DNA from 3 places in the Desulfosporosinus sp. BICA1-9 genome. Region 3 is predicted to be linked to each of the others. Evidence: riboswitches for the same ligand, from Rfam matches in the RefSeq annotation. Region 3 holds a riboswitch; each other region holds the start of a gene.

Region 1 (4,766 bases), on a different contig from region 3:
AAACGAAAGCGGAGATGATGGCAACCGCGCAAGTGGTTGCCAAGCTTCCCTTAGAAGGGATTAAAATTCACTTACTGCATGTTTTAAGGGGAACTCCATTGGCAACAATTTTTCAGGACGAGCCTTTTGATCTCATGTCGAAAGAGGAGTATGTTGCGCTGGTTGCCGATATTTTAGAGATTCTACCACCAGAGATGGTTATTCATCGCCTTACGGGAGACGGCCCACCCGATGATCTGATTGGACCTCTGTGGAGCCGTAAAAAATGGGAGGTTCTCAATGCTATCGATGCTGAGTTAGAACGGCGAGATTCATGGCAAGGAAAAAGGCAGGTATAAAAAAAATAGCGATCTCGAAAGATCGCCAGAAAGAGGAGAGTACATGAGATTATGGCCTCAGAGGAGGCCGTAAGGGCAAAGGTTGGTGGGAACCAAATGCTTTAGAGCTGCTCGAAGGTTTAGGGGTGGATGGGGTTATATTGAAGCTGGGAGCTAAGTTCAAATATCGTTTCAGATCTGAATTTGTATCCATAATCCGTTGAGTTATTTGGTCATTATTAAGACGTTCTGTCATGTTGCACAGCTCCTTTCAAGAGTGCGTTTTCTACTAATTATGGCGTCTCATACTGGATGTGCTTTCCTTCCCAAGTACGCAAAACAGCTTTGTTTTCATCGAGGGACACAAGGTATTGAGGAGAAATGGGTGTTTTGCCTCCACCTTTAGGGGCATTAATAATATATGTTGGCACAGCAAGTCCGGAGGTATGGCCACGTAACTGTTCCATAACTGCAATTCCGTCTTGGATTCTGGGAACGAAATGGCGGGTTCCTTTGACATTTTTAGCATGGAAGATATAGTAGGGGCGAACCCTGATTTTCAGCAATTCATGATTAAGTTTTTTCATAACCTCTGGCTGATGATTGATACCTTTGAGTAAAACCGCCTGATTCCCCAGGACCACACCGGCTGCAATCAGTTTATCGGCCGCATCTTTAGCGTCTTTTGTGACTTCTTTGGGGTGGTTGAACTGAGTATTAATGTAGATAGGAGGGTATTTTGCCAGGACTGTGCATAATTCATCCGTAATGCGCATGGGTAGGGTGACTGGAGCCCGCGTCCCAAGGCGCTTGATTTCTACGTGGGGGATAGCGTGGAGTTCTCCGAGAAGCCAATCTAAGGTTAGATCACTAAGTAGTAAGGCATCTCCTCCCGTCACTAAGACATCGCGGATTTCAGGGTTTGCCCGAATGTAGTCCAGTGCCTCTTTAAGCTGATGGCGCGGAGAATGGGTATCTGTTTCCCCAATATTTCGTCTGCGTTGACAATGTCGGCAGTACATAGCACACATGTTAGTGACGTTGATGATTAAACGATCTGGGTAACGTCGTGTTATGCTGGCAGCAGGGGATGTAATTGCCTCTCCCATGGGATCTTCTTCACCAAAATTATCAAAAAGTTCTGCCTGGGTGGGTAATCCTTGTAGCCGAATAGGATCAAAGGGATCAGTATCATCCATTAAACTCAGATAATAAGGAGATACAGCCCAGCGAAAGGTTTTCCCAACACGTTCAAGTTCAATGCGTTGCTCAGCTGTTAAGGGTAGTAACGAATCTAGGACATGGGAATCTGATATTCTGTGGGTCATTTGCCAATGCCAGTTTTCCCAGTCTTCAGGCGTTGCGCCGAAATAGCTTAGAATCTTTGCTCGACGAGTTTCGAACATTTCTGAACAAACGGATCCAGTCGGAATACTCTCCGATTGGGTTAAATATGGGGTAATCATTTGTTTAAGCTCTTCTGCTCGCTTCAGTGCGTATTGACGAAAGGCATCTGGACGGTTTTGTAGTTGAACGGACATTTATATCCCTCCTTGAAATTAGATTTCCGAATGGGTTCCTTAGTTTGGCCTGGGGGGATAACAGTTGGGTTCTTTTTTCAAACAAAAAAGAACCGATTATATATAACGGCTCCCAACGGTAATAACGCAGAATATCACGTTAAACGTGCTTCAACGCCTACGAGGTTAGCTGTCGGGTTCGAGCTGAAACATGCTCTACGCGTTTAGCGATTCACCCCAAGAATGGTTCCCCCGTTTTCCCTTTGGGAAATTCAGCAGTTTAATATAACATTTTTTTACTAACAACCTAATAATAGCATATAAGTTGTTACCCGTCAATAGCATGATGTCAGCTGATGTTGGCTATGTTATAATAGAATGAAATTCATTGGAAATTCGAACCAGGAAGTACGATAAGGGGTTGAACATATTGGACCATGCACGTTATCAAGAAATCGCCATTGACATAGCCCACGCCATTATGATGGGGGAGTACCATGAGGGAGTAAGGATACATGGCCGTTCTACTTTAGCAGGGCGGTATAATGTATCTCCAGAAACCATTCGTCGGGCCATCGCCGTTTTGCAAAATGTCGGTGTGGTGATGGTCAGTCAAGGCGTAGGAATTACGGTAACATCGAAAGCTATGGCTGAAAAATTTGTTAAATCCTTTGATCAAAAAGGAGAAATTCAGGTCTTTGTAGAAGATTTGAAAAAGCTGATGGATCAAAGGCGTGAAAATGACTTAAAGATTGAAAGTCATCTGAACAAGTTTTTAGGTTATTCAGATCGTTTAATGTCTCGTTGGATGGATATCGGAGAAGTAGAAATCGGAAAAAGCTCACCGGCCATTGGCAAGACCTTGAAAGAATTGAAAATCCGGGAGCGTACAGGAACCACCATTGTAGCGGTGGTTCGAGACGGCCTTGAGCAGTTTTCACCGGAGACAGGGTTTGTCCTTCGGGGAGAAGATGTCTTACTGGTAGCTGGCTCAGCTGAGGGTCAGCAAAAATTAAAGTTAATTCTATGATTTGGAGTAGGCACGATGTATCCAGGTATTGATATTATTGAAATAGAACGAGTCGTTCAGGCCTATAAGAGGCAACCTAAATTGTTTGAGCGTCTTTTCACAATCCAAGAGCGTGAGAACTTACTGGGAAAAGGCATCCAGAGTTATGCTGCTCGTTTTGCTGGCAAAGAGGCTATTCTAAAGACCTTAGGGACAGGGCTTAGCGGCTTATCTTGGCACGATATAGAAATCTTGAATGATTTAAGCGGAGAGCCTCTGGTCTATCTCAGTTCTAGAGCTATGAATCAAGTCAGAGCCAGGGGCGGGTCCCAAGTAAGGGTAAGCTTGACCCATAATCGAACCCAAGCGATGGCCTTTGCGATTTTAAGCTGAACGAAAAGCTAGGGGCAATTCATGGATCCCTACAGCATAAGAAGTACAAGTGAAGTCTTAAATTGAGAGAGAACCGGGGTGGGGAATGTGCGTGTGGTCAGCGCAGAACAAATGCGTCAGATCGAAGAAAAAGCGATTCATCATTATGGTATCCCCAGTTTGCTCCTGATGGAAAATGCAGCCTGGGCAGTCGTTGAAGAGATTCGACGTAATCTTCTTAATCATCAAGAGCAGAGAGAATTAAGTGGACGAAAAGCAGTGATTCTAGCTGGAAAGGGTAATAACGGCGGAGATGGCTTAGCTGTTGCACGCCATCTTGTGTTCCAGGGCATGGATGTTACCGTTTTGTTATTTGCTGGACTTGAAGAACTTAAAGGAGATGCTGCTTTAAATTTACGTCTATATCAAGGTACTAGCGGAAAATTGTTCGAGATTAAAGGCCAAGAGCAACGCCGCTTAACACGTTTAGCTCTCGCTCAAGCAGATGTTGTCGTGGATGCACTTTATGGAATTGGCTTGCGTGGTGCTTTGCCAGGCTTAATAGAAGAATATGTGGACGAAGTAAACCATTCTCCAGGATGGGTGATTTCCATCGATATCCCCAGTGGGGTAGAGGCCAATACGGGTAATGTTTACCGTACAGCGGTCCGCGCCCAAGCCACTGTTACTTTTGGACTCCCGAAATGGGGTCTTTTTCTCGGTGAAGGCCCAGATTATTGTGGACGGGTTATAGTGGATCCAATTTCTATTCCCGACGCATACTTAGAAGATGAAGGAATATCGACCTTTGTCTTGATGGATGAGGATATACGCACTAGTCTTCCTGTACGTCAACTAAAAGGTCACAAAGGAACCCATGGCAAAGGGATTCTTGTGGCAGGGTCTAAGGGGATGAGCGGAGCCGCGGTTCTGGCAGGACGGGGTGCTTTGCGTAGTGGGATTGGACTGTTGCAAATCGTGACTGCAGAGGGAATTGCCAACGATGTAGATGCCTGCCTTACAGAGGCAACCGTTTGGCACGCTCCTGGAGAGGATTACCTAAATGAAGAAGCTTGGTCAGTGATTAATAGGCAGTCTAGAAACGCGCAGGCTCTTGCAATGGGTCCTGGCTTAGGTCAGAATCTGCAATTTATCCCAGTGCTCGAAGAAATCCTCAGAAATCTAAGCTGTCCGGTTGTCTTGGATGCGGATGCGCTTAATTTAGTCGCTGCGGAGCCTAGCTTACTAGGGTTGAGAAGTGGGCGAGGGCCTTTGATTCTTACACCCCATCCGGGTGAGATGGCCCGACTATGTCAATGTAGTGTTGAAGATGTCGAACGCAATCGCTTGGACATTACGGTGGCCAAAGCGGTTGAGTGGGAAGCAGTGGTCGTCTTAAAGGGTTCTGTGACCATTATTGCCTCACCGGATGGTCGGGCGTTTTTCAACCCTACCGGGAATCCCGGACTTGGAACGGGGGGGACTGGAGATGTTCTTACAGGCAGCATTCTTGCTTGGTTGGCCCAAAGGGTTCCTCCGTTAGAGGCA
Region 2 (4,766 bases), on a different contig from region 3:
TGTGTTCTCATTTCCTTTTCCCCATGGCGTACAAATCCGAAGTAATCTCCACCTTCTGCCCATTCGATAAGATCCGTAAGAAATCGACGCTTTTGGTTATAATCATAGAAAAGGACCCGACCATGGGAAAGTCTGCTGGCCTCAGCATAGATACTTTGACGCAACTCAGAATTCAACCCATGCAAAACATAGGATGAGAGCACCAAGTCAAAACTTTTAGCAGGAAAATCCAATCCCTTAGTAACATCCCCCTGTACTAACTCAATCGACCTCCCCGGAGTGGACTTTTTAGCTGCTCGGAGCATCGATGAGGAAAAATCTACTCCCACGGCCCGATACCCTCGCTCCGCTAAACAATATATAAAGGCTCCTGTACCACACCCTATATCCAAAACTCTGCCTCCAACTGGAATATTCAGCAACTCTTCATATTTGTCCAGAATAGCGCGATAATTCCTAACTTGACCTCCAAAAAAGACATTGTAGACAGGAGCAATTAGGTTAAATAATCGTGCATGTTTTTCTAATTCTCCCATTTTCTTCCTACCTTTCCTTTTCGCTATTTCTTTGAACAATTATCTGGTCTCCACCCTGTTTAGGATTGATTCATAGTAATGGCATTGACAATTTTGGAAATGGATGGTTTTATTAAAGTAATACTCATCTTAGCCAAGGAACTTGAGATTGAGAGGTGCTTTTTTGGATGAAACAATAATACAGGCTATTATAAATGCTCAAAATACTCAAGTAAAGGCTGTACTTGCGACGATTATCCGCACTGAGGGTTCGACACCACGTGATCTGGGTACCCAAATGTTGGTCATGGAGACTGGCCAAACAATAGGAACTATTGGAGGAGGAACTGCAGAAAAACTGATCACAAAACAGGCACTGGCGTTGTCGACTGCTGAAAGTGAAGCAAGCACTGAAATACATCGCCTAGAAATTAATCAGGAGACTATTACTGCTGGAATCGCTGTTTGTGGGGGCAATATGGAGGTTCTATTGGAGCCAGTTCAGGGAAATCATTTCTGGAAAATTGCTCAGGATCTCCAGATGAGTGGAAAAGATGTTGTGCTAGTAACTTCCTTAGCTAATTCCTCCATTTTCTACTTTTCAATTATTTACTATATTACTACATCTAGTTGCTTTATATCTATACCTCGTGCTGACCTTAGACGGCATCGAATGTCCTCCTCTTTCAAATAAATTCGTCATACTTATTGCAAAAAAGAGTACTAATAAATATCGCGTTCTTGATAAACGGGAATCTTACCTAAGGTCAGGGAAAAGCAGAAAATAATCTACTCGATATAAATGAGAGGAGGGCACCCAACTGGATTCTTCAAAGGTTGTCAATATGATTCCAAAACCTAAAATGAGTAAAAGCCTTATCACATCTGGCCTAGTGCTTCTAGTCCTTATTTTCTTGGGGCTAAATGCCTTTGTCATCGTGAATGCAGGTCAAAGAGGCATCGTTCTTCAATTAGGGGCAGTGAGCCCGATCGTTTTAACTGAAGGGATTCATTTTAAGATCCCCTTCATTCAAGACGTGATCCATGTTGATGTACGAGTCCAAAAATCTCAATCCGATCAAACGGCCGCTTCAAAAGACCTACAAATCGTTACCACAACTGTCGCAGTTAACTTTCACCTTGAGCCCAGTGCAGCGAATAAGCTGTATCAAAGTGTAGGTTTATCCTATGGAGATCGAATTGTAGATCCCGCCATCGGCGAAGCAGTAAAAGCGGTTACTGCCCAATACACTGCTGAGGAGCTGATCTCAAAACGTTCAGAAGTTAGTTCCAAGATCAAAGAGACACTGTCGTCAAAATTATCCACTTATTATATGATTCTTGATGAAATTAACATTACAGAATTCAAATTCAGTGAGGAGTTCAATAACGCAATCGAGCAAAAACAAATTGCTGAGCAGCGAGCTTTAAAAGCCAATCTTGATCTTCAGAGAATCGAAATTGAGGCTAAACAGAAAATCGAGCAAGCTAAAGCTGAAGCTGAATCGTTACGTCTCCAAAAACAAGAAGTCACCCCGGAACTTGTTAAGCTAAGAGAAATTGAAGCTCAAATTAAAGCCATTGAAAAATGGGATGGTAAACTTCCAAATGTTACTGGTGGCGCTGTTCCTTTTATCAATGTCAATGGCGCCCAGTGAACTCATTCACCCCATCAAATGAAACTCCCACTTACAAGAAGTGGGGGTTTTTTTAGTGTAAGATGAACTATTTTACCAAGTTTTACATAAAATTATTTAAAGGACATTTGCATATTTCGTCGAATAATTTATGATGTGCCGTAAAAAGGAAAAATAAGGCTGAATCTAGATTCATCTAGAGCGGGGGATATTTTTATGGGGTGAAACGCGCATTATACGCGTCGGGCTTACACCTTCTTGCCCGAATCCGTCAACTAACCTCGTAAGCTATGAAAGGTGAAAAACAATGCAACTCGATTTCAAACAATCTTTCCGTAACACTCTCCAAAAAATATCATGGAAATCACCGAAAGTCATCGGTGGTCTAGCAATTACAATTATCCTAACTGGAGGACTGACCAATTATCTTTCGACAACGACTTCTGCGGCTGTCGTAATGATTAACGGTCAAGAGATTGGCTTAGTTCGTGATGTTAATACGGGTAATAATCTGGTTGAAACGATTCTAGAAGAACATGGCAAGCCCTTCGGGCTGATTGCCAAAACCCATGACCAAATTACCTATGAAAAGGTTAGGGTAAATCGAACAGCCTATGATGACTCTGCTTTAAGCGAACAGACATTGGAAGATAAATTGGGATTTTATCTTGATGGTTATAAGTTAGAAGCAGATGGTTCTGTAATTGCAGTTTTACCCAGCAAAGAAGATTCCGATAAAGTTCTTAAAGACTATGAATCCTATTATGTTAAACCCAGTGAGGAAAATAAGGTCACTTCGGTTAGTTTTGCCGAAGAGGTTCATGTCGAAGAGACAGAGGTCCAACCAGATCAAATGATCCAAGTTGATCAAGCTTTTAAGAAGTTAGTTGATGGTAAAATAAGGACAAAGGATTATACTGTCCTAGCCAACGATTCTTGGTGGCTTATTGCGCGCAAAAATAATATGTTGACAGATGAAGTATTAGCCGGTAATCCAGGAGCAACTAAAGATACAAAGTTGCAACCCGGCCAAATTATTAAGCTTGTGGATTCAACACCCTATCTTACTGTCGTGAGTCAGGGAACCTATTCGGGTCCAGAGACAATCCCCTATGATGTCGTAACAAAATCTGATAACAGTTTAGGATACGGCAAAACAAAAGTCATTACTCAAGGTAGTAATGGCTCAAAATTAGTTACATATTCTTATGTGCAAAAGAATGGGATTGACGTTACTAAGCAGGTAGTCGATGAAAAAGTCATTCAAGCTCCTGTCAATCAAGTAATCGCTAAAGGCCCCAATAGTCGGCCTGTCACTGTCGCTTACGCAGCTTCTCGTGGAAGCGGTGGTTCTTCAAGCATCGTAGATTTCGCCCTTAGTTTGCAAGGGACGCCCTATGTTTTTGGCGGAACAACACGCAGTGGCTTTGACTGTTCAGGTTTTACCAAGTATGTCTTGGCAGGTGCTGGGATATCCCTCCCTCGTACATCGTTCAGCCAATTCGCTTCAGGAACTGCAGTGGGCAGAGATGGTCTTGTGCCCGGTGATTTAGTATTCTTTACAACCTATGCTAAGGGTGCATCACATGTGGGCATTTATACCGGAGGAGGACGTTTTGTTCATGCCAGTAACCCTAATAGTAATGTAAAAGTATCAAGCCTTAGTGATAGCTTTTACGCCTCCCGTTACCTCGGGGCACGCAGATATTAGAGATTGAATATGTACTAATACCGGTTACCACGTGGTAACCGGTATTAGTGTTAAGCGTTTTTTTCAAATGCTCGCCCCAAAAGTATAGCAATATAAAGATAAAGCCCTCTGTACCGTGAATTATTACGGCCCAAGAGGGCTTTTGAACACCCTAAATCACATTCGGATGGCAGTTTCACCAAATTTCTCGATGAATACAGGTTTCATCGTATCGGTCCGTAGCTTGTATAGTTTCGACAGGATATCCTAAGGAAATGATGCTAGATGGCACCATTGTCTCTTTATTTCAGACCTATTTCCTATTTCTCTTATAATCCGTTTCGATGAGCATGAATGGAATTAACGTAGTATTGTCAAGTTCCAAAAGAGCTTGAGATGCATCATCTAATGATTAGCGCAGCTTCCTTTGTCATTCTTCTATCAGTATGCCCTTTTATACAAAGTAAGTTACCATAACAATCATAAGGATGATGCCTTCGAGAAGCAGTACAGGGCGTAGCGACTTAAAGATGTCTCCTTTGAAGTATTCCCCCGTTACAATTAGGCAAAGATGCGCCGGCGAGAGCATCGCTCCGGCGATACCCATGATGTACGCGGTGGTAGCTGTATTAATACTACCTGGTGCAAGAGCTGCAATAATCGGGAAAGTGATCGCAACAACGGCTTGGGGGGACCCAGTGAGGATTCCGACCATCAGAGCACTGAGTCCAAGCATGATTGCGATGGGAAGATTTGTGCCTTGTAAAAGCGCAACAAGTTCCTGCACCAACCCTGAGGCCGTTAGGACATTTTGAAAGAACATGATACTGAGAATTCCCAAAAGGAGTTTTTTCTCAAATGAATTAATCATCATACGGATCACTTGTTTCCATCGTAAGCGCAAGATTACAATCATTGCGAGGA
Region 3 (4,766 bases):
TGGAACTGTTTGATCAGGCTGAGTGGTTTCTACCTGCTCAACTTCGGTGCTTGTGACATCATTGTTGTTCATATAGGCCTGTGCAGTCGAAGCTTTTGGCTGCATATCCGTGGTATTTTTGCCAATTGTAGTAGCGTTTACGATCCCTGCCAATCCAAGTACCATAACCATTGATAATGAAACCATTAAAACTCTCTTCTTCATAATTCATTCAAATCCTTTCATAATTCGTAACTTGGTGTTTACTTTGTAACTCTAATACTTGAAGCAATTTGTGATCTTCAGTCTGGCTGTCACCTCCTGTAGTCGCTAAAGTATTCGTACACCTGTTTAATTATCAAGGGGTAGGTTGAAAAAATTTTTTAAAAGTCAGGCATGAGACTGAATTCATCGTCCAGCTTCCATAAGAGATCAAAGTGGCTGAGGAATAGCTCCTCAGCCACTTTTATTTAGAACATATGCGATATCAGATTCACCAACTCATGGACAAAAATCTGTCGCCTCAGTTGATTCTGCCTTAGAATATATATGGATCTCAGCATATTGTTACTCCAGATGTTTAGTCTATTAACTGTTTATGACTTTATAACCAGCATCTTCTACGGCCTTAATAAGTAATGAACGTTCAGTCGTTCCTAAAACTACTGCTTGTTTACTAGCTAAATCGACTTCTGCTTGAGTAACACCAGGTACATTTGATAACGCTTTTTCAACTGAACTCTTGCAGTGACCACAAGTCATTCCCTCAATTTTTAATACAGTACCATCTTGTGGATTCAACGCATTCCCTCCAGAATGACCTTTATTCGAATGTCCACAGCAACCACTCATTTCAACATCTCTCCTTTTTTAAAAGGTAAAATCTTTGGCTTGTTATCTCCCTTTGCAATGAACCAAATATATCGTACAAACTGGTGTTATGATTCCAAAAATCAGCTCAAAATATCCTTATTTAAAGTTAGAACTTGAATTAACACAATTTAATTTTGTAAGGAACACAATTCATTGCCAACTTAAACACAACGGAGTCTTGAAGTCGGGGTCTTCTTGCTAACGTTTGATAAAATTATGTTCAAAAAAACCGTAAATTTCTCATGAAGAAAGGACCCTGATTGATGTTCAGGATCCCTTCTTATATGCAACGCATCCAACTGTCCGGCATTACTAGTCTACATTTTCTTATCGAATCCGTCGAGCGCCTAGATAACGTTTTGCCCAATAGCTATCCGACAAGCTCTGAATATCTACTCCTTTACTAGCAGCTCCGATTGTACGCCCTCCACCAATATATATCCTCACATCCGTAGCACCAGGGGCATAGGTTTGGAAAAAAACGAGATCTCCAGGTCTTAACTCATTACGGCTGACAGGTGTGCCAAGTTTGTACTGATCGGCGGCAACTCGAGGTAGAGTAATCCCGGAAGCTTTGAACACATATTGCACAAATCCGGAACAATCAAATCCTTTTAGACTCGTTCCGCCCCAAACATAAGGAATCCCTTGTAAACTTAGGGCACGGCTAATGAGCTTGTCAACATCTAAACTTCCCCTAGACACTTGGGATACTGGAACCTGTTTAGTCCCAGAGGCCACCTTCAGCGAAGAAGCGCTAGGCTTTTTAACGGTCTGAGGTTTTTGAGTCGTCTTGTCCACGGTCGCTGGAGTTTTCGTTTCAACAGGAGTTGACGTTTGCTTTTCGTCAGGAAGATTATTACTTTCAGGTTGTGACACGTTCGTTTTGACCTCGATCTTAGGTGTCCAATTAAATGCCTCACGCATTCTCTCAGAATATACTTTCGATGTGGAAACTGCTAAAGAAGGATTTTTGAGTAAGGTAGTTTGAACTGTATCAAACTTTGGGACATCCTGAGAATTGAGCATTGCAGCTTGAGATGGGGTTATCCCCGTTAAGCTGCTTGTCAAAATAACACCCGCAAGGGCAACCCCACTAAACCACTTTTTCTTGGGAATTAACACTAAGTTGTCCACCTTTCTTTACTTACGAGGTTAGTTGACGGATTCGGGCTAAGGTGTAAGCCCTACATGTTCTACACATGATTCACCCCACATGAAATCCCCCGTTCTGAGCATCCAAAAGCTCAGATTCAGCACTTTAATTATTATGTTTCACATTAAAGGTAATGTAAGAATGGAATGAAACGATCTCAACCCCCTTCTGAATACCACTTAATGATACTACACAAATATGAATTCCCCATGAACGGGAATCTCTAATTGACGATCACTTCACGCGAACCTATTCTCAGACTCGAACATATACTTTCCTAAAATGCTAAAGGACGTGAACGGATATGGTGGTCTCGCCAGATCTCCCCAGCTTACCCTTTATTTTGAGAAATGGAGTAAAATACTTTGAGTTAATTGCCCAACCCGTACAACGGGAGATTCTTCCTGGACTCTACATTAATGCTTGGGGATATAATGGTAGTACACCCGGACCGACTATCCATGTTTATCCAGGGGACTTTGTCAATATTCGTGTTTTCAACAGGCTTCCCGAATCAACTAGCGTGCACTGGCACGGTTTAGATGTTCCAAACGTCATGGATGGTGCCCCTGGTATGACAACTAGCCCTGAGATTGGACCCGGAAACTATTTTGACTATCAATTTCAGATTAATAATCCACCCGGTACTCACATGTATCACGCTCATTTGGATGCGCTGCGTCAGGAAATGATGGGCCTACAAGGCGGCCTGATTATTTTGGAACCAGACCAACCAAGCTGCGTTCATCGTGATTACTTCCTCATGTTCCAGGAGTTCCATGTCGACAAACAGCCCATGCGAGGATATACACCCGGTGTCTATGATCTCGATCCTTACAATATGGACTATAATTTCTTTACAATTAATGGGCGATGTTTTCCAGACACCACGCCACTAGAAGTCTGTATTGGTGAGAATGTTCGCATTCGTTTGAGTAATGCCATGGAAACCGCCCACCCAATCCATCTCCACGGCCATCAATTCTATGTAACCGCTTCTGATGGCAACACGATTCCTCTTGGTCAACGACTTTTGCGAAGCAATATATTAGTTGCTTCTGGAGATACTTGGGATATTGAGTTTTCGGCTAATAATCCCGGTCAGTGGCCTTTTCACTGCCATATACCGCACCATATGACCAATAACATGTCTAAATCGGGAGGCGGGATGATGACAACGGTTCTTTATAAACAGTGAACTCGTTCAGCTAAAGCTGAACATCGAGGCTTCAGGTACGAAAGCCTCCTGAGACGATAGTCTCCAGTAACGAAAGCCTCCGGTAACGATATTCTCCAGTACGATAGTCTCCAGTGGAGAGTATCGCCGAAGCCGCAAACCCTCAAAGGAATACCTACCGGCGTAGGATAGAGTATCGCCGAAAGCGCACAGTCTTTAACAAATACATTCGCGCTGAGGATTGGTTTCGCCGAAGCAGTCTATCCAATAAGGAACACTCCGCGGCGAAGGATGGACTCTAACCCCACCTCTGAAGTTTACGAAGAACTTGCTAGATAACAAACAACGGTATGTCTGGTACTAAAGAGAGAATAGCTGTTAGCTAATAAAAAAGGGCAGTTTCTCCCATGGGGTAACTGCCCTTTTGTTGCTTTCGCTGGCCAATTCCCTTTTTACTTTGCGTCAATAGTATTTAGAATCGGTCCCTGCCAGTTTTCAAACCAAACCTGACCTGTGTATCCATTAACATCAAGTTCCGCGTAATCCTTACCATCTTTCTGAACCATAAATTCATAGTAACCAGGAGCCAGTTCCGGTTTTCCGATTGAATATCCTTGGCCCAATTTGGATACGAACTCTTGAGCACTCTTCGTGGCCTGTTCTTCGCTGACTGTAACCGCCCCGTTATTTCCCCAATTCATATGTCCATATTTTGTATTCCACATAATATTTGGACCCATGTCAGTTATGATCTGTCCGCCATTCTTGTAAACCATAACTTCATAGGCTTTAGCCCCTGTCGCTCCCTCTTTGAGCTCTACTTCATATCCATTTGCAAATTCATAAAGTTCGGCCACAACGACGTCTTGGTTAAATTTTTGAATATATGCCTTAGCAATGGCTAGTGCTTGATCAGATGTGGTGACTTCGCCATTTGTGAGGTCTACACCTAAGCTTTTTGCATCATAGCCGCCTCCCATCATGCCATAACCGCTACCGCCCATCATACCGTAACCGCTACCGCCCATCATACCGTAACCGCCACTGTATCCATTAGCACCGAAACCTCCCATCATGCCATAACCACCACCATATCCATTAGCACCGAAACCTCCCATCATCCCATAGCCTCCACCATTCCCATTAGTACCGAAGCCTCCCATCATTCCATAGCCTCCACCATATCCGTTGGGTCCTGGAGTGGTAAGCACATCAGAGTTATCATTTGGGGAAGACAGTGCTAAAGTTATAGGTTGAGGTGTCCCAAGCTGACTACTCTGTGTCGTTGTTTCAACTGTCTGTGTGAATCCAAGAGTTTGTCCCAACGATTTCACGGCACCTGAACCAGAGGTTAGGGCGAAAGCCGTACCCGAAAGCGCTATCACGCTTGCAATTGAGAGTCCTACAATCCATTTTGTCTTGTTCATTTCTTTTTCCTCCTTTAATTTCAACCAAGAATGTTTTCACAGCAACCCTGTCTTTATGTCTTAAGTATATTTAATCAATTCGATTATGCTGTGAATGAGTTATGAATTTCTTATGAATTTTCTCTCGAATTCGATAAAACTCATAACAAAACTG

What was found. A riboswitch is a leader RNA that binds a small molecule or an ion and turns the genes downstream of it on or off. The one in region 3 is predicted to bind cyclic di-AMP.
Region 1: another riboswitch for cyclic di-AMP. It lies ahead of eam (glutamate 2,3-aminomutase); the one in region 3 lies ahead of JL57_RS14825 (C40 family peptidase).
Region 2: another riboswitch for cyclic di-AMP. It lies ahead of JL57_RS23400 (NlpC/P60 family protein); the one in region 3 lies ahead of JL57_RS14825 (C40 family peptidase).

The regions. Positions count from the first base shown of each region.
Region 1 covers NZ_JUEE01000182.1:50,133-54,898, reverse strand. The annotation lists gene JL57_RS23080 (TIGR01212 family radical SAM protein) at 1-338, shown strand, start outside; gene eam (glutamate 2,3-aminomutase) at 611-1,858, opposite strand; cyclic di-AMP (ydaO/yuaA leader) riboswitch at 1,998-2,125, opposite strand; gene JL57_RS23070 (TrkA C-terminal domain-containing protein) at 2,265-2,867, shown strand; gene acpS (holo-ACP synthase) at 2,883-3,239, shown strand; gene JL57_RS23060 (bifunctional ADP-dependent NAD(P)H-hydrate dehydratase/NAD(P)H-hydrate epimerase) at 3,327-4,766, shown strand, end outside.
Region 2 covers NZ_JUEE01000188.1:18,849-23,614, forward strand. The annotation lists gene JL57_RS23385 (class I SAM-dependent methyltransferase) at 1-536, opposite strand, end outside; gene JL57_RS23390 (XdhC family protein) at 700-1,209, shown strand; gene JL57_RS23395 (prohibitin family protein) at 1,337-2,173, shown strand; cyclic di-AMP (ydaO/yuaA leader) riboswitch at 2,321-2,457, shown strand; gene JL57_RS23400 (NlpC/P60 family protein) at 2,460-3,863, shown strand; gene JL57_RS23405 (DUF401 family protein) at 4,297-4,766, opposite strand, start outside.
Region 3 covers NZ_JUEE01000124.1:2,395-7,160, reverse strand. The annotation lists gene JL57_RS14835 (hypothetical protein) at 1-204, opposite strand, end outside; gene JL57_RS14830 (heavy-metal-associated domain-containing protein) at 568-831, opposite strand; gene JL57_RS14825 (C40 family peptidase) at 1,180-1,977, opposite strand; cyclic di-AMP (ydaO/yuaA leader) riboswitch at 1,982-2,121, opposite strand; gene JL57_RS14820 (multicopper oxidase family protein) at 2,313-3,206, shown strand; gene JL57_RS14815 (hypothetical protein) at 3,638-4,612, opposite strand.